DNA from 2 places in the Streptomyces sp. NRRL S-1813 genome. Region 2 is predicted to be linked to the other one. Evidence: riboswitches for the same ligand, from Rfam matches in the RefSeq annotation. Region 2 holds a riboswitch; the other holds the start of a gene.
What was found. Region 2 has a riboswitch for cyclic di-AMP ahead of IF67_RS0125275 (M23 family metallopeptidase). Riboswitches for the same ligand answer to the same signal wherever they lie in the genome.
Positions count from the first base shown of each region.

Region 1: it holds a riboswitch for cyclic di-AMP, as region 2 does, so the genes downstream of both, IF67_RS0112985 (C40 family peptidase) here and IF67_RS0125275 (M23 family metallopeptidase) in region 2, are expected to answer to the same signal.

Region 1 is NZ_JOHB01000006.1:332,038-340,804, forward strand. It holds gene bioD (dethiobiotin synthase) at 95-844, opposite strand; gene IF67_RS0112960 (adenosylmethionine--8-amino-7-oxononanoate transaminase) at 953-2,257, opposite strand; gene bioB (biotin synthase BioB) at 2,250-3,401, opposite strand; gene IF67_RS0112970 (8-amino-7-oxononanoate synthase) at 3,558-4,784, shown strand; gene IF67_RS0112975 (LysR family transcriptional regulator) at 4,872-5,786, opposite strand; gene IF67_RS0112980 (LysE family translocator) at 5,858-6,526, shown strand; gene IF67_RS44845 (hypothetical protein) at 6,564-6,809, opposite strand; gene IF67_RS0112985 (C40 family peptidase) at 6,867-7,340, opposite strand; cyclic di-AMP (ydaO/yuaA leader) riboswitch at 7,345-7,544, opposite strand; gene IF67_RS0112990 (hypothetical protein) at 7,823-8,131, opposite strand; gene IF67_RS0112995 (ATP-dependent Clp protease proteolytic subunit) at 8,137-8,767, opposite strand, start outside.
Region 2 is NZ_JOHB01000020.1:120,650-130,615, reverse strand. It holds gene IF67_RS0125295 (hypothetical protein) at 1-115, opposite strand, end outside; gene IF67_RS43890 (hypothetical protein) at 305-1,222, shown strand; gene IF67_RS0125285 (hypothetical protein) at 1,259-1,561, shown strand; gene IF67_RS0125280 (aldo/keto reductase) at 1,659-2,615, opposite strand; gene IF67_RS0125275 (M23 family metallopeptidase) at 2,889-4,016, opposite strand; cyclic di-AMP (ydaO/yuaA leader) riboswitch at 4,028-4,183, opposite strand; gene IF67_RS0125270 (DUF2332 family protein) at 4,467-5,651, shown strand; gene IF67_RS0125265 (PP2C family protein-serine/threonine phosphatase) at 5,751-6,893, opposite strand; tRNA gene IF67_RS0125260 (tRNA-Lys) at 7,180-7,255, opposite strand; gene IF67_RS0125255 (DEAD/DEAH box helicase) at 7,431-9,599, opposite strand; gene IF67_RS0125250 (hypothetical protein) at 9,872-9,966, opposite strand, start outside.

The DNA of each region.
Region 1 (8,767 bases), on a different contig from region 2:
GGGGCTCACCGGGGTACCGGAGTTCCACCATCGCGGCAGCGCGCCGCCGACATCACGAGGGGAAGGGCCGACCTCACGAAAGGATGCGTCGGCGTCACGCGGGGATACGGAACGCGCCCGATCCGCCGAGCACCGGCGCCAGCCAGTCGGCGGCCGCGGCGCGGAAGGCCTGCGGCGTGAGCCCGCCGGAGCCCTCCGGGACCAGGCCGAGGAGCGGGGCTCCGGCGGCCTCCGGGAGGTCGGCGAGATTGCAGCGGGAGGCCAGGTCGGGTTCGGCCGGCCAGCTGCCGACGACGACGCCCGGGGAGTCCAGCCCGTACGAACGCAGCGCCATCGCGGTCAGTGCGGTGGCGTTGAGGGTGCCCAGGCCCGCCTGTGCGACCACCAGGACGGGGGCGCCCGCCAGCCGCGCGGCGTCGGCGAGGGTATGGCCGTCCGCGTCGAAGCGGACGAGCAGCCCGCCCGCGCCCTCGACCAGGACCAGATCGTGCGAGGCGTCCAGTTTGGCGGCGGCCTCGGCGATCTCGTGGGGCAGCACCGGCGGCAGACCGGCCCGCAGCGCGGCCGTGGCGGGCGCCAGTGGGTCGGGGAAGCGGGCGAGTTCGGCGGTGGTGACCGGGCCGGCCAGCCGCTCGACCTCCGCCGCATCGCCGCTCTCGTGTGCCGTGACACCGGTCTGGGCCGGTTTGAGCACGGCCACCGAACGCCCCTGGGCGAGCGCCGCCGCGGCGATCGCGGCAGTGGTCACGGTCTTGCCGATCTCCGTGCCCGTGCCTGTCACGAACAGCACCGACATGGTGTGCCTCCGACTCTGCGCGGCCGGTCCCGCGCGGTTACGGCGAATGGTTGTGGGGTGAACGGCCCTTGCGGGAGCGGTTCGTGTGGAAGGGGGGAGGGGGAGCGGCGGTGGGGCGGCCGAAGTGTCCTCGACCGGCCACCGCCGCCCGTGCGTTCAGCCTTCCCGTGCCGCCGCGCACACCGCGGCGCAGATGCGCGCCACGTCGTCGTCGCCGGTGATGTACGGCGGCATGGTGTAGATCAGATCCCGGAACGGGCGCAGCCACACGCCCTCCCGGACCGCCGCCCGGGTCGCGGCCGCCATGTCCACCTCGTGGTCGAGCTGGACGACACCGATCGCGCCGAGTACGCGTACCTCGCGCACCCCGGGGAGGTCCGCGGCCGGTGCCAGACCGTTCTGCAGACCGGACTCGATGCGCTTGACCTCCTGTCCCCAGTCCTGGGACAGCAGCAGTGAGATCGAGGCATCGGCGACGGCGGCGGCGAGCGGATTGCCCATGAAGGTGGGGCCGTGCGCCAGCACCGGCAGCGCGCCGCGGGAGATGCCGTCCGCGACGGCCGTCGTGCACAGCGTCGCCGCCAGGGTCAGATAACCGCCGGTCAGCGCCTTGCCGAGACACATCACATCGGGTGCGACACCCGCGTGTCCGGCGGCGAAGAGCGCGCCCGTACGGCCGAAGCCGGTCGCGATCTCGTCGAAGACGAGCAGCACGCCGTGCTCGTCGCAGGCCTCCCGCAGCACCCGCAGATAGGCGGGGGAGTGGAACGACATCCCGCCCGCGCCCTGCACCACGGGCTCCACGATCACCGCCGCCAGCTCCTCGGCGTGGCGGCCGATCAGCTCCCGCAGATGTGCCGCATACGCCTCGTCGGGCGCGGCGTCGAAGCCCGCCGGCGGCGCGTCCGCGAAGATCTGCCGCGGCAGCGCCCCCTGCCACAGCTCATGCATGCCGCCGTCCGGGTCGCAGACCGACATCGGCTGCCAGGTGTCGCCGTGGTAGCCGCCCCGCCAGGTCAACAGCCGCTGTTTGCGCGGCTTCCCCAGTGAGCGCCAGTACTGGAGGCACATCTTGACGGCGACCTCGACCGACACCGAACCGGAGTCGGCGAGGAAGACGTGCTGAAGCGGCTCCGGGCTGATGTCGACCAGCCGCTTCGCCAGCCGCACGGCGGGCTCGTGGGTGAGCCCGCCGAACATCACATGGCTCATCCGCTCCAGCTGGCCATGCGCGGCGTCATTGAGCACCGGGTGGTTGTAGCCGTGTACCGCAGACCACCAGGAGGACATGCCGTCGACCAACTCGTCCTGGCCGTCGACCGGTTCGGCCAGCCGGAGCCGGACGCCGGAAGCCGACTCGACCAGCAGCGGAGCGGCCTTGCCGGGCATCGGCCCGTACGGATGCCACACATGCTGCCGGTCGAGCGCGAGCAGTTCGCCGGGGGTGAGCGGCTCAGGCATTGGGGGGCAGGTCGGTACCGGCACCGCGACGGCGCACCGAGACCAGGTCGCGGCGGGTCTCGTCGGACGGTGCCGGGACGGTGGTGGCCGGTGCCTCGGCCTCGGTGGTGGCCTCGTCCGCCGCCCCGTCACCGCACTGCCTGCGGTGCTCGGGCAGCGTGGTGGTGTCCGTGCCCTCGACCTCGAAGCCGGCGTCCTCGATCATCGCGAGATCGTCCTGGCCGGCCTGCCCCTCGCTGGTCAGATAGTCGCCCAGGAAGATGGAGTTGACCAGGTGCAGGGCGAGCGGCTGCATGCTGCGCAGATGCACCTCACGGCCGCCGGCCAGCCGTACCTCGATGTCCGGGCAGACGAACCGCACCATCGCCAGGATGCGCAGCGCGCGCTGCGGGGTGAGGTTCCATTCCTTGGCGAGCGGGGTGCCCTCGAACGGAATCAGGAAGTTCACCGGAACGGAGTCCGGGTCCAGCTCGCGCAGCGCGTAGACCACATCGACGAGGTCGGCGTCGCTCTCGCCCATACCGGCGATCAGCCCGGAGCAGGCCGACATACCGGCCGCCTGGGCCTGCTGGACGGTGGAGACCCGGTCCGAGAAGTCGTGCGTGGTGCAGATGTCGCCGTATGTGGCTTCCGAGGTGTTGAGGTTGTGGTTGTACGCATCGGCGCCCGCCGCACGCAGCCGGCCGGCCTGGCCGTCGGAGAGCAGGCCGAGGCAGGCGCAGACCTCCACCCCCTCGTTCTGCTCCTTGATGGCGGAGATCGTCTCCGAGACGCGGTCCACGTCCTTGTCCGTGGGACCCCGGCCACTGGCCACCAGACAGACGCGCTTGGCGCCGCCGGCCACCCCGGCGGCGGCCGCCTTGGAGGCGTCGTCGGGCTTGAGCCAGGTGTACTTGAGGATCTCGGCCTTCGACCCCAGCCGCTGGGAGCAGTAGGAGCAGTCCTCGGGGCACAGCCCCGACTTGAGGTTGACGAGATAGTTGAGTTTGACCCGCCGCCCGAACCACTGGCGGCGCACCTTTCCGGCCGCGGCCACGACATCGAGCAGTTCGTCATCGGAGGTGGCCAATACAGCCAGTGCCTCTTCGCGGGTCGGCAACTCGCGCCGCAGTCCCTTGTCCACCAGTGTGTTCAGCAGGTCCATGGCGTTGATCCTGACGCACGCCACCGCTCCCGGCCAAGGAGGATTCCCACAACGAGCTGCGATCGAGGTGTGTGTATCGCCACACCGTGCACCTGCGGAACGACCGCTAACGTCTATCGACAGCCCACAATCGAAGCCGACAGACGAAGGAAGCCGATGCCGCAGGACTCCGCCCCGTCGCTGCTTCGCGACACCTCCCCGGCGAGGCTCACCGAGCCCTCCGCCGAGCCCGCCCGTGCGGCGTACGATGCGGCCTTCGACTGGCTCGATACGGCCGGTGCCGAGCGCCGGGACGCCGGACTCGTCCGCACCCTGCGCCCCCGCCCCGCCGACTCCCCGCTGCTCGATCTGGCCGGCAACGACTATCTCGGACTCGCCCGGCACCTGGAGGTCACCCGCGGTGCGGCCCAGGCCGCACACCGCTGGGGCGCCGGGGCGACCGGCTCCCGGCTGGTCACCGGCAGCACCGAGCTGCACGCCCTGCTGGAGACGGAACTCGCGGCGTTCTGCGGCTTCGAGGCCGCTTTGGTGCTGTCCTCCGGCTATGCCGCAAATCTCGCCGCCGTCACGGCACTCACCGCCCCGGGCGCCCTGATCGTCTCCGACGCGGGCAACCACGCCTCCCTCATCGACGGCTGCCGGCTCTCCCGGGCCCGTACCCAAGTCGTTCCGCACGCCGACCCGGAGGCCGTACGTGCCGCGCTGACCGGCCACGACGGCCGGGCGCTCGCCGTGACCGACTCGGTCTTCTCGGTCGACGGGGACGCCGCGCCGCTCCCCGCGCTGGCCGAGGTCTGCCGGACACGGGGAGCCGGGCTTCTCGTCGACGACGCACACGGCCTGGGGGTGCTGGGCGAAGGAGGCCGTGGCGCGCTGTGGGCGGCCGGGCTCGCCGGTGACGGTGATGTGGTGGCCACCATGACGCTCTCCAAGTCGCTCGGTTCCCAGGGCGGCGTGGTGCTCGGACCGGCCCGGGTCATCGAGCATCTGGTCAACACCGCCCGTTCGTTCATCTTCGACACCGGTCTCGCCCCGGCGGCGGCGGGCGGTGCCCTCGCGGCGCTACGGCTGCTGCGCCGTGAACCGCAGCGGGCCACCCGGGCCGTCCGGATCGCGCAGAGGCTGCACGAGCGGCTCACCGCGGCGGGTCTGACGGCGGTACGCCCGGACGCGGCCGTGGTCTCCGTACGTGCCCCCTCGCCGGAAGCGGCGCTCCGCTGGGCCGCCGACTGCCGTGCGGCCGGACTCGCGGTCGGCTGCTTCCGGCCGCCGTCCGTGCCCGACGGGATCTCCCGGCTGCGGCTCACCGCCCGCGCGGACCTGACGGATGCTCAGCTCGACCGGGCGGTCGGCACGATCGTGGCCACGACGCCGACGGGCTGAGCCGGCGACCGTCCGGAGCGGTACGGCGGCCGGCCCCGTGGCAGGCCGCCGTCCGTGGAACCGGCCGTCCGCCGCGGCCGTCCGCCGTCACGGCGCGGGGGAGTGGCGGGTGAAGGCCCCGCGCAGCAGGGCCCGCAAGGTGTCGGCAGCCGGGGTGCCGCCGGGGCGGTAGGCCACCGAGATCCGGCGGTGCAGCTCCGGTGGGTCCAGCCGGCGGACCCCCAGCGGTGGCAGCGACCCCTCCGCCACCATCTCCGGAACCACGGCCACCCCGAGCCCCGCGCTCACCAGTGCACACACCACGGCATAGCTCGGCGACTCACAGCGCACCGCCTCACTGGCCCCGGCGGCTGCCAGCGCCGCCTCCACCTCCCGCCGGTTGGGATTGGCCGGCGCCATGCTGACCAGCGGCTGACCGGCCAGCTCGACGAGCGGCAGCCGTCCGGAGCCCGCCGAGAGGGCATGGCCGGGCGCCGTGACCAGCACCAGCTCCTCGGTCAGCAGCGGTTCCAGGCGCACCCCCTCCGGCGCCGGCATCGCCTCGCCCGGCACGTACTCATGCGTGAGCGCCAGATCGACCTCGCCCAGCGCCACCGCCGCGGTGGCCTGCGGCGGCACGTACTCCGTCACGCTCAGCTCCACATCGGGGTGCGCCCGCCGGAACGCGCTGAGCGCGGGCGGCAGCAGATGCGTACCGGCGGTCATGAACGTGCCGACCCGCAGCCGCCCGCCGGACAGCCCCGCCAGCCGGGACAGCTCGTGCCGCGCCTGATCCAGCTCGTCCAGGACCCGCCGGGCCCGTACGAGCAGCAGCTCACCGGCGGCCGTCAGCCGAGCCCCGCGATGGTGGCGCACCAGGAGCGCCGTCCCGGCCTCCCGCTCCAGCTTGGCGAGCTGCTGGGAGAGCGCGGGAGCGGTGTAGCCCAGCCGGGCGGCGGCCCGGGTGATCGAACCGGCCTCTGCCACCGCTACCAGGGCGGCCAGCCGTGTGGGGTCGTACATAAGAATCTCTTTAGGCTCTCCAAGAACATTGCCAATACCTATTAAAGGCTCGGACCGGCGATGCTGCTCTCATGGACGGACAGCTGATCGCCTTCACCGGAGTCGCCGCGGGCATGGTCGCCATGCCGGGCGCGGACTTCGCGGTCGTGGTGCGCAATGCGCTCGACTCGCGCCGGGCGGGGGTGGCGACCGCCGTCGGAGTCGCGGGCGGGCTGCTGGTGCACACCGCCCTGGCGGTGGCCGGGCTCGCGGCGGTGCTGGTCGCCGTGCCCACGCTCTTCGGAGCCGTCCAACTCCTCGGCGGCGGCTACCTGTTGTACCTCGGTGTCCGCGCCCTGGCCACGGCCTTCCGCCGCCCGGCGGCCACCACGGACGGCCCCGCAGGCCCGGCCGCCACCGCACCGGCCGACGGCCCCCGGCCCGCCGCTCTCCTGGGCACCACGCAGAGCCTGCGGCAGGGCTTTTTGACCAATGCACTCAACCCCAAGGCCCCTGTTCTCTTCCTGAGCCTGCTCCCGCAGTTCGTCCCGGCGGGACAGCCCGCGCTGCCCCGGACGCTGCTGCTCGCGACGATGGTCGTCGCCATGGCACTGGTGTGGTTCCCCGCCGTCGCGCTGCTCGTCGACCGGCTGGGCGTCTGGCTGCGCCGCCCGCGGGTGGCCCGTGCCCTGGAAGCCACCACCGGGGCGCTGCTCACGGCTCTGGGAGGCATCCTGCTGGTGGAACTGGCGCTCGCCTGAGGGCGGCGCACACCGGACCTTCTCCGGCCGGTCCGCGTCAGCCACGACCGCCGTGCGGCACCCTCAGCACCTCGGCACCCGGCGGCACGAACCCGGCGGCCACAATCCCCCGGACGTCACGGGCGTTTCCGGGGGCGGCCCGCGCCACCACGGCATGGCACAGGAAGGCGCCACTCCCGCGTCCCGCGGCGACGGCGGGGGCAGCACGGCCACCGCGCCGTCCGCGGGCGGGAAGCTCCCGTTGGGCCGCGGACAGCAGCAGCTCGCCCAGTGGCGAAGCCACCCGGCCAAATGGCCCAAAACCACTGGCAATTGACCGATCGTGAGATGAATGGGCAGGTCAGTGCACCCGCCCGTACCAGACCGAGCGGCTCCAGATCCGCTCCAGCCGCACGACGCTCCCGGCCTTGGGCGCATGCCACATCCGGCCCCGGCCCGCGTAGATACCGACGTGGTAAATACCGCTGCGCGAGTGGAAAAAGACCAGATCACCGCGGCGGCGCGAGGCAGCCGGGATGTGCCGGGTGCGGCTGTACTGCGCGGCGGCGGTGCGTGGCAGGGCCCGCCCGGCGCGCTTGAACGAGTACACCGTCAGCCCGGAACAGTCGAAGGCCTGCGGCCCTTGGGCGCCGTACCGGTACGGAGATCCTCCCTTGGAAGCCGCGACCCGCAGCGCATGGACGGATACGGACGCGGCTTCGGCGTTCCCGGCCGCTCCTGGAGCCATGCTGGTCCCGCCGAGGGTGACCAGCGTCAGAGCGGTGACGGTGCCGGCGCGCGCCAGCAGATTCGGCGTATGCATGCGCACGGTCATGCGCAAACCCTTCGTCAGCCGCCTGCGAAGGAAGACCTGTCGGGTTCGGGCAGGCGAAGATGCCCGGCCGTATGCACGGCTTCACCCCAAGGAGCCCTCGGCCGTGAAGGCCGGGACCCCGCTCTGCTCGGGTCCTCCGCTCCCGCCGATCCACATCGTCGACCGGACATCCGGCACGGCGGCGGGATTAGGCGCCCGTCCGGACCGCCCCGTCGCTGTGGCGGGGTCTTGTCGTCGAAGGGATCGTCACGCACCCGGCACCCGAATTCCGAGCTGAAAATGCCGTATGTGAGATGGGTCACAATTGACCCGAATGGTTAGATTTGTTCCCTCAGGTGCCGCGGCGCGGGGTCTTGCACCCCCCGGACCAGGAGCGAAACATCAAGGGCCGGAGAAAATGTGTCCGCCCCGCGCAATTCGTCACCTCCCCACATCGGGCGCGGACGCTACGCCGTATGTGCAGCCCACCGGCGCGTGTCGCGTCAGATTTCCTCGGGTGGCGGCACCGTCACCAGCCCGGTCCGGCGTTCGCCGTCCAGCACCCGCAGCGCCCGGGTCAGCGTTCCGCGGTGCACCTCGCTCTCGCCCCGGCTGTGCATCAGTGTCAGCGCGTCCCGTAGGCGGGTCGCCTTGCCCACCAGCGCCTGGGCGGCGCGCAGTGCGCTGTAGGTGCCACCGCAGCGGGTCGGGTTGATCCGGCCCAGCAGGTCGATCACCTCCAGATAGCTGTCGATCAGCTCGCCCTCGGCGCGGGTCAGTGCGGGCAGCGGCGGCGGTTCGGGGGGCAGCATCGGGCTCACCGCGCCACGGGCCCACGGGCCGACTGCTTGCGGTTGCGGGTGAGTCCGTCGATCAGGCCGTACTCCTGAGCGGCGAGGGCGTCGAAGATCTTGTCGCGCTCGATGTCGGCGGCGATCCGCTCACGGGGCTGTCCGGTGTGCTCGGCCAGCATCTCCTCCAGCACGTCGCGGGTGCGCAGCATCTCCTCCGCCTGGATCTGAAGGTCGGTGGCCTGCCCCTGGACGGGTTCACTGAACGACGGCTGGTGGATCAGGATCCGGGCCCCGGGCAGCGCCAGCCGCTTGCCGGGCGCGCCGGCGGCCAGCAGGACCGCGGCGCAGGAGGCGGCCTGCCCCAGGCAGACGGTCGCCACGTCGCACGACACGAAGCGCATCGTGTCGTAGATGGCGGTCATCGCGGTGAACGAGCCGCCGGGGGAGTTGATGTAGAGCGAGATGTCCTGCTCGGGCGCGGCATGTTCGAGGTGCATGAACTGCGCCATGACGTCATTGGCGGAGGCGTCGTCGACCGGGGTGCCCAGGAAGACGATGCGCTCGCTGAGCAGCTTGGAATACGGGTCCATGGTGCGCGTCCCCTGTGAGGTGCGCTCGGTGAACTCCGGAAGGACATAGCGGGCCGTCGGTCGC
Region 2 (9,966 bases):
CCTCGCGCATCGCCGTTTTCGTGAACAGGCTCCCCTCACCCACCACTTCCACGAGCCATCGGGCAACGCGAACCTTGCTTCCGTACGACGTGTCCTGCCAGGACGGCACGTTCATCACGGCCCCACCCTTCTGCTGACGTCAAGGTCCACTCGGCCGCCACGGAGGAAGTGTGGCGGTCGACGTGTGGTTTCCATATCAGCGGTGTCGCCTCACGATTGCGAGCAGCAACAGAGGTTTCCCGGACAAACGCAACAATTGGATTTAGTCTTGCCGTCACTGTCACTACGGCGAAGGCGGGATCGCATGGCGCAGCAGGGGCGTCGCATGGCCGCGATTGACCTTGGTCTGCCTGCTGGCAACAGAAGACTCGCCGAAGCACTCCGGGCGATGCGCCAGCTGTTGCCACCGGGCTTGGGTACCTACACCGCGATCGCCGAACAAGCAGCCACGGATTGCAATAGTGAACAGTTGAGCAAGACGACCATCTCCCGCTACTTCAGCGGCAAGTTGATAGCGCCAGGATGGTTCATCTGCTGGTTACACGCGACGATCGAGCGTGGACGCCATACCGACGGATCCTTATCCCCGCTCGAAGAGCTGCTGGCACTGCAAAGGTCAGCAAACGAGCCGACTGACTGCTCTGGGTGCAACAAGCTCATCAAGGAACTCAGCCGCAGTGAGACGGAGCGCCTGACGGCCATGTTCCAGAAGTGGCAACTGGAACGTGCCCTCGCCGAATGCCGCGACTTGAGCCGCAGGTCTGGTTCAGGAGCCGGCACCCATGAGCGTTCGCAGCACCGGCGCAGGCCGCCTAGTGCCCTGCCGGTCCCCTACTACCGCGCGGACCGGCAGCGCGAGCTGAACGACACCCGTGCCGCCGAGACCGTCACCAAGCGTGTGTCGGCTCTGGCCAGCGCGCAGGATCATCACGAAGCCAGTGCCGTTCTTAGCCATGCTGGCGAAGTGTTGCCGCCAACGGAGGTGGCAATCTTGGTAGTCGGCCTCCGCAGCAGAGGAGTTCGCGACGAGGCGGAGACGCTCCTCCGGGGGTACGCACGAGACCAGCCTGCCGAGGATGTCATCGGTCTCGCCCACGGCCTGCTGGAGTACAGGCTCTTTTCTGACGCTGAAACACTGCTCCGCGTGGCGGTCAAACAGGAGCGCGCAGCACCCGGCCGGCGTGCTGCTGACCGCAAGGGATCGAAGAGCCCGCACGCTTGAGGCCGGAAGAGTTGTCCCGACAAGGAGGGTGTACTGATGGCTGAAGTTCCCACCGCAGCAATTGCAGCAACCGGCCTGCTGGGCGGCTACGCCGTGGCCCGCTGGACCAAGAAGCGGCCGCTCGGTGGGGTGGCGCTCGCTGCGGCCGGGGCCGTGGCGGCCAAGGGGTGGCAGCAGAAGGCGGGGAACGCGACGGCGGCGGCGCTGGGTGGGGCGTACGTGGCGGCGTTTGCCGGGTCGCATCCGTTGGCCAAGAAGATCGGGGCCTGGCCTTCGGTGTGTGCGGTGGCGGGTGGGGTTGCGCTCGCGTCCTGGGTGGCGGTGGACCGCCGGAAGTAGGGCGGGAGCAGAGCGGGCGCAGAGCAGGAGAGCAGGAGCGGAGTGCGTGGAGGGGCGGAGCCTTGGTGGCCCCGTCCCCTCCCCCGTCTGGCGTGGTTCAGGCCGACGCCTCGTTCAGCAGCGCCAGTTCCGCCTCCGTCAGGGTCAGGTCGGCCACCGCGAGCAGCGCCGGCAGCTGTTCCACCGTGCGGGCGCTGGCGATGGGTGCCGCGACGGTCGGCTGGGCAGCGAGCCAGGCGAGGGCGACGGTGGCCGGCTCGGCCTCGTGGGCGGCGGCGACGGTGTCGAGGGCCTGGAGGACGCGCTGACCGCGGTCGGTGTCCACGTACTTGAGCGCGCCTCCGGAGCGGGCGCTGTCGACAGTGGTTCCCGGACGGTACTTGCCGGTCAGGAAGCCGGAGGCGAGGGCGAAGTACGGGACCGCGGCGAGGTCGTGGCGGGCGGCCACGTCGGCGAGTTCGCCCTCGTAGGTGTCGCGGGAGACCAGGTTGTAGTGGGGCTGGAGGGCGACATAGCGGGCCAGGCCCTCGCGGGCGGAGAAGGCCAGGGACTCCTCCAGGCGCTTCGCCGAGATGTTGGACGCGGCGATCTCGCGGACCTTGCCGGCCCGCACGAGGTCGTCGAGGGCGGTGAGGAACTCCCCGACCTCGACCGACTCGTCGTCGTAGTGGGTGTAGTAGAGGTCGATGTAGTCGGTGCGCAGACGGGTGAGGGATCCGTCGACCGCGGACTTGATGGTGGCGGCGGACAGGCCCTTGAGGTCCGGGTGGGCGCCGACCTTGGTGGCGATGACGACAGCGGAGCGGTTGCCGCGGGAGGCCAGCCAGTTGCCGAGGACCGTCTCGGATTCGCCGCCCTTGTTGCCGGGGACCCAGGCCGAGTAGGCGTCGGCGGTGTCGATGAAGTTGCCACCGCCCGCCACGTAGGCGTCGAGCACGGCGAAGGAGTCGGCTTCGTCGGCCGTCCAGCCGAAGACGTTCCCGCCGAGGGACAGCGGGGAAACGGAGAGCGAGCCGAGCGGCCGGTGGTTTCGGGGGCTTTGTGCCGTGGTCATGCGTGGTTGCAGCGTCGGGGGGCGCGGAGTTATTCCTTCCGCTGCCCCCCAGCAGCCACTTCCGTCAGTGGTGTTTCCAGCGGTGTCACACGTTGAGGCCACGCGTCACGCCCTGAGGCCGCGCGCCACACGTTGAGGCCGCGCGCCACGCCCGCCTTGAGGCCACGCGTCACACCTTGAGGCCGCGCGTCACACCTTGAGGCCGCGCGTCACACCTTGAGGCCGCGCGTCACACCTTGAGGCCGCGCGTCACGCCTGCCCTGAAGCCGTACCTCACACGTTGATGCCGTGATCGCGCAGCCACGGCATGGGGTCGATCGGGTCGCCGGCGTCGGGGCGCACCTCCAGGTGGAGGTGCGGGCCGGTGACATTGCCGGTGGCGCCGACGCGGCCGATGACATCGCCCGTATTGATCTTGCCGGAGGTCTTCACCATCGAGGACAGGTGGCAGAACCAGAGTTCGGTGCCGTCGTCGAGGGTGAGGACGATGCGGTAGCCGTACGAGCCGGCCCAGCCGGCCTGGGTGATGGTGCCGGAGTGCACGGCCTTGACGGGAGTGCCGGTCGGCGCGGCGAAGTCCTGTCCGGTGTGGTCAGCGGCCCAGCGGTCGCCGGCCTGGCCGAAGGCGGCGGTGAGGGTGTACGAGGAGACCGGGGCGATGAAGTTCTTCGCCAGCTTGGCGAGGCGTGCGGCCTCCGCCTTCCGGCGGGCCGCTTCTTCGGCCTCGCGCTTGGCCTCCATCTCGGCCGCCTTCTTGGCTGCTGCGGCCTTTTCGGCCGACTTCTGGTGCGTGGCGGCTTCGGTCTCGGCCTTCTGGAAAGCGGCGTGTTCGGCGGCCTCACGGGCCTCGTGCTCGGCGGCGCCCTGCTGCGCGTCGGCCTGCTCGAGGATGCGGCTGCGCAGGGCCTCGCCGGCGCCCGTGCCCGAGTCCGTCCGGGAGGCCTGGGTCAGGGGGCCGGAGACGTCCTGAACCGCACCGTCCGTCGCAGAGGTCGCGGCCGCTGCGGAGTCCGTGCCCGAGTCCGAGTCCGATATGAGGTCGCCGACGCCGGGGAGGGACTCGGCGTCCGGGAGCTTGTCGGCGAGGTCGTCGGCCATTCCGCCGACGTCCGGCATGGAGATCGGAACCGCCGGGCGGCCCTCGGCCGTGGCCATTCCGCCGGCGCCGACCGCGGCGATGACGCCGACGCCCAGGACCGTGCTGCTGCGGGCGAGTCCGCCGCCGCGCTGCTTGGCCACCCGGTGCTTGCCGCGGACGGAGCGGATGGAGTCCTCGGTGGGATTCCATTCCTCCCACGGTCCGTCGTTCATGTTGTCCGCATCACCGGGGCCTTGAAAGGCACCTCGGTCATCGAGGTCGTAGGCGGACGGACCCTCGGGGGCAGGCCTGTTGGACGCCACGGGGGCGCTCTCCTTTCCTTCCTTCTCGCCTACCGGGTTAGCTGACGGGTTCGGAGCAGGAAGGTCTCCTACGGGCGCCCGCTGGCGGAGGGCGTCCGATTCACCCCAAGGAAGTGGTTCCCCGGTTCCCTTGGTGCAGTTCGAGGTGCTGGAGGTGCGTGAAAAGCGCGTGCGGGATTCGGCGTCGGCGCGCGGTGCCGCCTCTTGCGACGGCTGGGACGACCGCGCTGCGTTATCGGACAGTAATAGAGATCGCAGCCGAATTCCAAGCCTTCCCGTGAATCCCTGTCGTCTCCGCACAAGGTTTGGCATGGACTTTTTCGGCCAGCATGGCCGCAAACCGGGCGAGTTGACCGCCCACCCCTAAACGATCTCCCGTTGATTGTGCGTCAGTTGTTATGCGGAGGGGTGCCCCTCGATTACGGAACGTGAGAGCAGTAACGTCGGATCATGGTCGTCAACGTCGGGAACACCGGGAACGTCGAGAGCGCTGCCGCCGGCGCATGGGGAGTGGCGGGGCGGTACCGGGAGTTCTCCTGGCGTCAGGCCCGGGGGCGGTGCACCGCGCATGAGGAGCTGAGCGCGCGGATCGGCCACGACCCGGAGCTCTGCGATCTGCTGTCGGGATCGCTGCCGGCCGGCGACAAACAGCAGCCGGACCTCCTGCTCGCCGCCGTCCGCTACCTCGACGGCCCGCACGCCGAGCTGGGCCCGCGCGGTGACATGGCGTACGGGCGCTGGCGCGAGTGGACCATCCGGCACTGGGACGAGGTGCGCGCGGTGATCATGCAGCGCTCCGCCCGGACCGACGAGCCGGCCCACTGCGCCACGCTGCTGCCGCTGCTCACCCGCCTGCCGCAGCCGCTGGCGCTGCTGGAGGTCGGCACGTCGGCGGGGCTGTGTCTGTACCCCGACCGCTATCGCTACCACTACCGCTACGAGGACGACCGGGGTGCGGGCGGGGGTGGCCTCCCGGGAGGCGCCCTCCAAGGAGACGCCCACCACGGAGATGCCCTCCAACGGGGCCCCCTCCGGACCGAGGTAGGGGAGCCGGGCAATCCGCTGGTGTTCGGGTGCCGTACGGGATGGCCGGCCGACGAGCTGCCCGACCGGCTGCCCCACATCGTCTGGCGGGGCGGGATCGGCCTCGACCCGCTCGACCCGGCTGCCGAACCGGACGATCTGCGCTGGCTACAGGCACTGGTCTGGCCGGGCGACGGGGCGCGGGCGGCGCGGCTGTCCGCGGCCGTCGACGCGGTGCGGTCGGCGCCGCGGCCGCGGATGGTGCGCGGCGATCTGCTCGACGAGCTGCCCGCGCTCGCCGCCGAGGCGCCGCCCGGGGCGACGCTGGTCGTCTTCCACACCGACGCGCTGATCCACCTCCCGCCCGCCCGCCGCGAGGAGTTCGCACGGCTCGTACGGTCGCTGCTCGACGGCAGAGCGGGCGGCGGGCACTGGCTCGCCAACGAGCACCACTCCGTCCTGCCCTGGACCACCCCGCCGGCGCACCACCCGCCGCACCCGGATGACGCGCTGCTGACCCTCGCCCTGGACGAGCGCCCGGTCGCGCTCACCGGTCCGCACGGCGAGATCCTGCGGCGGCTCCCGGGCGCGGACGGCGTGGCCGGGGGCTGAGCGGACGGCGCCCCCGTACGCCCCCGTGCACCCCCGTACGACCTCGTACGCCCGGTCACGGCGCCCCGCAACGCCTCCCTACGCCCCCATCCCCGGTCGCTACGCCCCCATCGGCCGCTGCACCGCCAACAAGGCCATGTCGTCGGCCGGCGCACCGCCCGTATGCCGGGCGACGTCCTCGACGAGGGTCTCCAGCAGGTCGTCCGGGCCCGTGAAACGGCGGCCGCGCAGTCTGCTCGACGGGGTGTAGAAGCGGCCCAGCAGATCGCGGGCCTCGGTCACCCCGTCGGTGAAGAAGAGCAGCAGGGCGCCGGCCGGGAAGAACGTCTCGTCCGACCGGTCCGGCCAGCTCGCCACCTCGCCCATCCCCAGGGGCAGCGCCGGCGCCGCGGGAACCAGCTCGTGCAGACCGCCGTCCGGGGTGAGCAGCAGCGGAGACGGGTGGCCACGGTTGAGCACGCGCAGTACGGACTGCCCGTTGGCGGGGATCTCGGCCAGGACGGCAGTGGTGAACCCCTCGAACTGGTCGAGCCCCGCACGCCGCCCGCCCTCCCGTTGCAGCGCCCGCTCCAGCCGGCCCGCCACCGCCTCCAGGGTCGTCTCCTGTTCCGCCGCCTCACGGAAGGCCCCGATGACGATCACCGCGGCCTCCACCGCCTCCAGCCCCTTGCCCCGTACGTCGCCGACGATCAGCCGTACGCCGTGCGGGGTGTCCTGCACCGCGTAGAGGTCGCCGCCGATCCGGGCATCCGCCCGCGCGCCCACGTAGCGGGCGGCGACGGCGAGGCCGGCGAGCTGTTCGGGCGGTGTGGGCAGTACGGCGCGCTGGGCGGCCTCCGAGATGTCCCGTACGGACGCCAGGTGGGCATCGCTCCTCCGCACGACCCGGTTGATGCCGAGGGCCAGCAGCGCGATGACGAAGACCATGGCGGTCTCCGCCAGCGACTCGCCGTAGCCCGGTGCGGCGCCGCGGTAGGTGACGGCCCAGATCTCACCGAGCACGGCGGCCAGGGCCGTGACGGCGGTCGTACGCAGGGAGGAGAGCGAGGCGGCGACCAGCGGGGCGGCGCAGAAGAAGGGGGCGGCGGTGTAGCCGGCCGGCATCCCGATGCCGAGGGCGAGGCCGCAGACGATCAGAAGGACGGGGAGCCTGCGCGTCAGGGAGCGGCCGGACGGGCCCCGCCGGCCGCGGCGCACCCGCCGCTCCCCCTCGTCCCTGGAGGGCGCTTCGTCCTGGAGCATCCGCACCGGCCTCTTCCCGCTCCCGCCCGTCCGTACGAGCACCGTGGTGGCGGCCGCGTCGATGTCCCCAGCGTTTCCGGTACGGCACCGGGCGGCGAATCCTCAGGGGCCGGACGGGTCACGGGGCAGGCCAGGGCAGCAGACCGCAGACCGCAGCACAAGATTGCCCTCCTCAGGCCCACTTGGCGGCCGCTCACGGCCCGGGCAGCGCGAAGGGCCCGGACCGCATACGGTCCGGGCCCTTCGGGTCCTGCTCAGCAGGCCGGACGGTTCTCCCGTCCACTTCTGGTGGGCCATCAGGGGCTCGAACCCTGAACCAATGGATTAAAAGTCCACTGCTCTGCCAATTGAGCTAATGGCCCGCACCGAGCAGCATAGCCCGAGGACGTGCCACAGCCCGAAGGCATTAGGGATCAGGCTGTCCCGAAGGGTGTCACAGGCCCCTTCGGGGGACCTCCACGGGGTCGGCGCCCCGCTCAACACGCAGGGCCCGTACGCCACTTGAGTGCGTACGGGCCCTGCGGTCAGCCTGGATGATCAGCCGTTGCGCTTCCAACGGGGCTTGTCGTCACGGCGGCCGAAGGAACCGGTCGTGGCGCCACGGTGGTCGTCACGGCGGCCGTACGGACGGTCGCCGCCGGAGCGGTGGCCGCCGGAGGCCGGACGGCCAGCGGAACGGTCGTCACGGTTGAACGGACGGTCGCCGCCACCGGAGCGGTAGCCACCGGAGGCCGGACGGCCGGCGGAACGGTCGTCACGGTTGAACGGACGGCTCGGACGGTCGCCACGGTCGCGGTTGAAGCCACCACCGGAACGGTCGTCACGGCGGTCGAAGGAACGCCCACCGGAACGGTCGTCACGACGGTCGCGGTTGAAGCCACCACCGGAACGGTCATCGCGACGGTCGAAGGAACGCCCACCGGAACGGTCATCGCGGCGGTCGCGGTTGAAGCCACCACCGGAACGGTCATCGCGACGGTCACGGTCGAAGGAACGGCCACCCGAGCGGTCGTCACGACGGTCGGAGGAACGCCCACCGGAACGGTCGTCACGACGGTCGCGGTTGAAGCCACCACCGGAACGGTCATCGCGACGGTCACGGTCGAAAGAACGGCCACCCGAGCGGTCGTCACGACGGTCGCGGCGCTCGAAGTTGCCCCGGTCGTCGCGGCGCTCGTCCGGCCCACCGGCCTGGGCCGGTACGGCGGCCTCGGCGGCGGCCTCGGCCTCGGCGGTGACGGCCGCGGCGGCAAGCGCCTCGGCCGGGTCCTCGCCACGCTCACGGGCGGCACGGGCGGTCAGCCGGTCGGCCTCCTCGCGCAGCTCGGTGGCGCGGCGCTGCAGGCGCTCCAGCTCGCGGGTGAGCTCGGCCACCTCGCGCTCAGCCTGCTTGGCGGAGTTGTTGGCACCGTCGGCCTGAACCTCGGTGAGCGAACGCGCACCGGTGATCTGGGCGACGTCGTCGTCGAAGGCACCGGCGCCGCCGACGATGTGGCGCGAGGCGTCCACGCCCGCGTCCTCCATCAGGCGGAAGATCTGGCGGCGCTGGTGCGGCAGCGACAGCGAGACGACGGTGCCGGACTGGCCGGCGCGGGCGGTACGGCCCGAGCGGTGCAGGTAGTCCTTGTGGTCACCGGCCGGGTCGACGTTCAGGACCAGGTCGATGCCGTCGACGTGGATACCGCGGGCGGCGACGTCGGTGGCGACCAGCGCGTTGACGTAGCCGTCCTTGAAGTCCGCGAGCACCCGGGTCCGCGCGCCCTGCGTCATGCCGCCGTGCAGCGCGTCGGCCTTCACACCGGACTCGACGAGCTGCTCGGCGATGCGGTCGGCGCCCAGCTGCGTCCGGACGAAGATGATGGTGCGGCCCTTGCGGGCGGCGATGGCGGCGGTGACCGGCGCCTTGTCCTTCGGCTTCACGACGAGGACGTGGTGCGTCATGGTCGTGACGTTGCCCTGGGCGCTGTCGACCTCGTGGGTGACCGGGTTGGTCAGGTAACGCTTGACCAGGGTGCCGATCTCGTTCTCCATGGTGGCGGAGAAGAGCATCCGCTGGCCGCCGCCGGGGATCTGGTCGAGCAGCTCGGTGACCTCGGGCAGGAAGCCCAGGTCGGACATCTGGTCGGCCTCGTCGAGGACCGCGACCTGGACGTTCTCCAGGGAGCAGGCGCCACGGTTGATGATGTCGCGCAGCCGGCCCGGGGTGGCGACGAGGACGTCGACGCCGCGCTCCAGGGCGTAGATCTGGTTGCCCATGGACGTACCGCCGCAGACGACCTTCATCTTCAGGCCGAGCACGTCGCCGTAGGGCTGGAGCGCGTCCGCGACCTGCATCGCGAGCTCACGGGTCGGGGTGAGGATGATCGCGCGGGGCTTCTTCTTCTCGGTGCTGCCGCCGGCGAGCTGGGCCAGGGTCGGCAGACCGAAGGAGAGCGTCTTGCCGGAGCCGGTGCGGCCACGGCCGAGGATGTCCTTGCCGGCCAGCGCGTCCGGGATGGTCGCGGCCTGGATCGGGAAGGGGGTGGTGACGCCGTTCTGCGCGAGCTTGCGGACGACGCCCTCGGGCAGTCCGAGGTCGGCGAAGGTGACGGTGTCGGTGGCGGCTTCCGCCGCGGGGGTCTCGGGCGACTCGTCGGCCGCCGTCACCTCGGGGGCCGTCTGCTCGTCGGATGCGGGCATGACGGACTGCTCAGTGGAAATGGACATGCGAAATGCGAAACCTTCCGGAGTCTCGGCACGCGCCCAAACTCCGTGTGTTTCACACGACCGCCTCTATGCGGTCAGCCACGGCAAGGGAGAGAACGCGCCACGCGGCGCGCTTCTTTTCTGGCGCCGGGCAAATGGGATCAAACGATCTACCACCATACGCACTCCGCCCCCCGGATGGCAAATGACCTTCCGGCCCCGGCCTTCCGCCCCCTGTAGCCCCCTGCCCGGACAACGCCACGCGCCCGTGTGTCCCTTCCGCTGTGTCCCCCCTACGCCCCTTCCTCGTAGAGGTCCGGCTGCGACGACATCGGCGCCACGGGGGACGGTCCGGAGGCCTGCGAGCTCGGCGGCGGCGGGGCGCTGC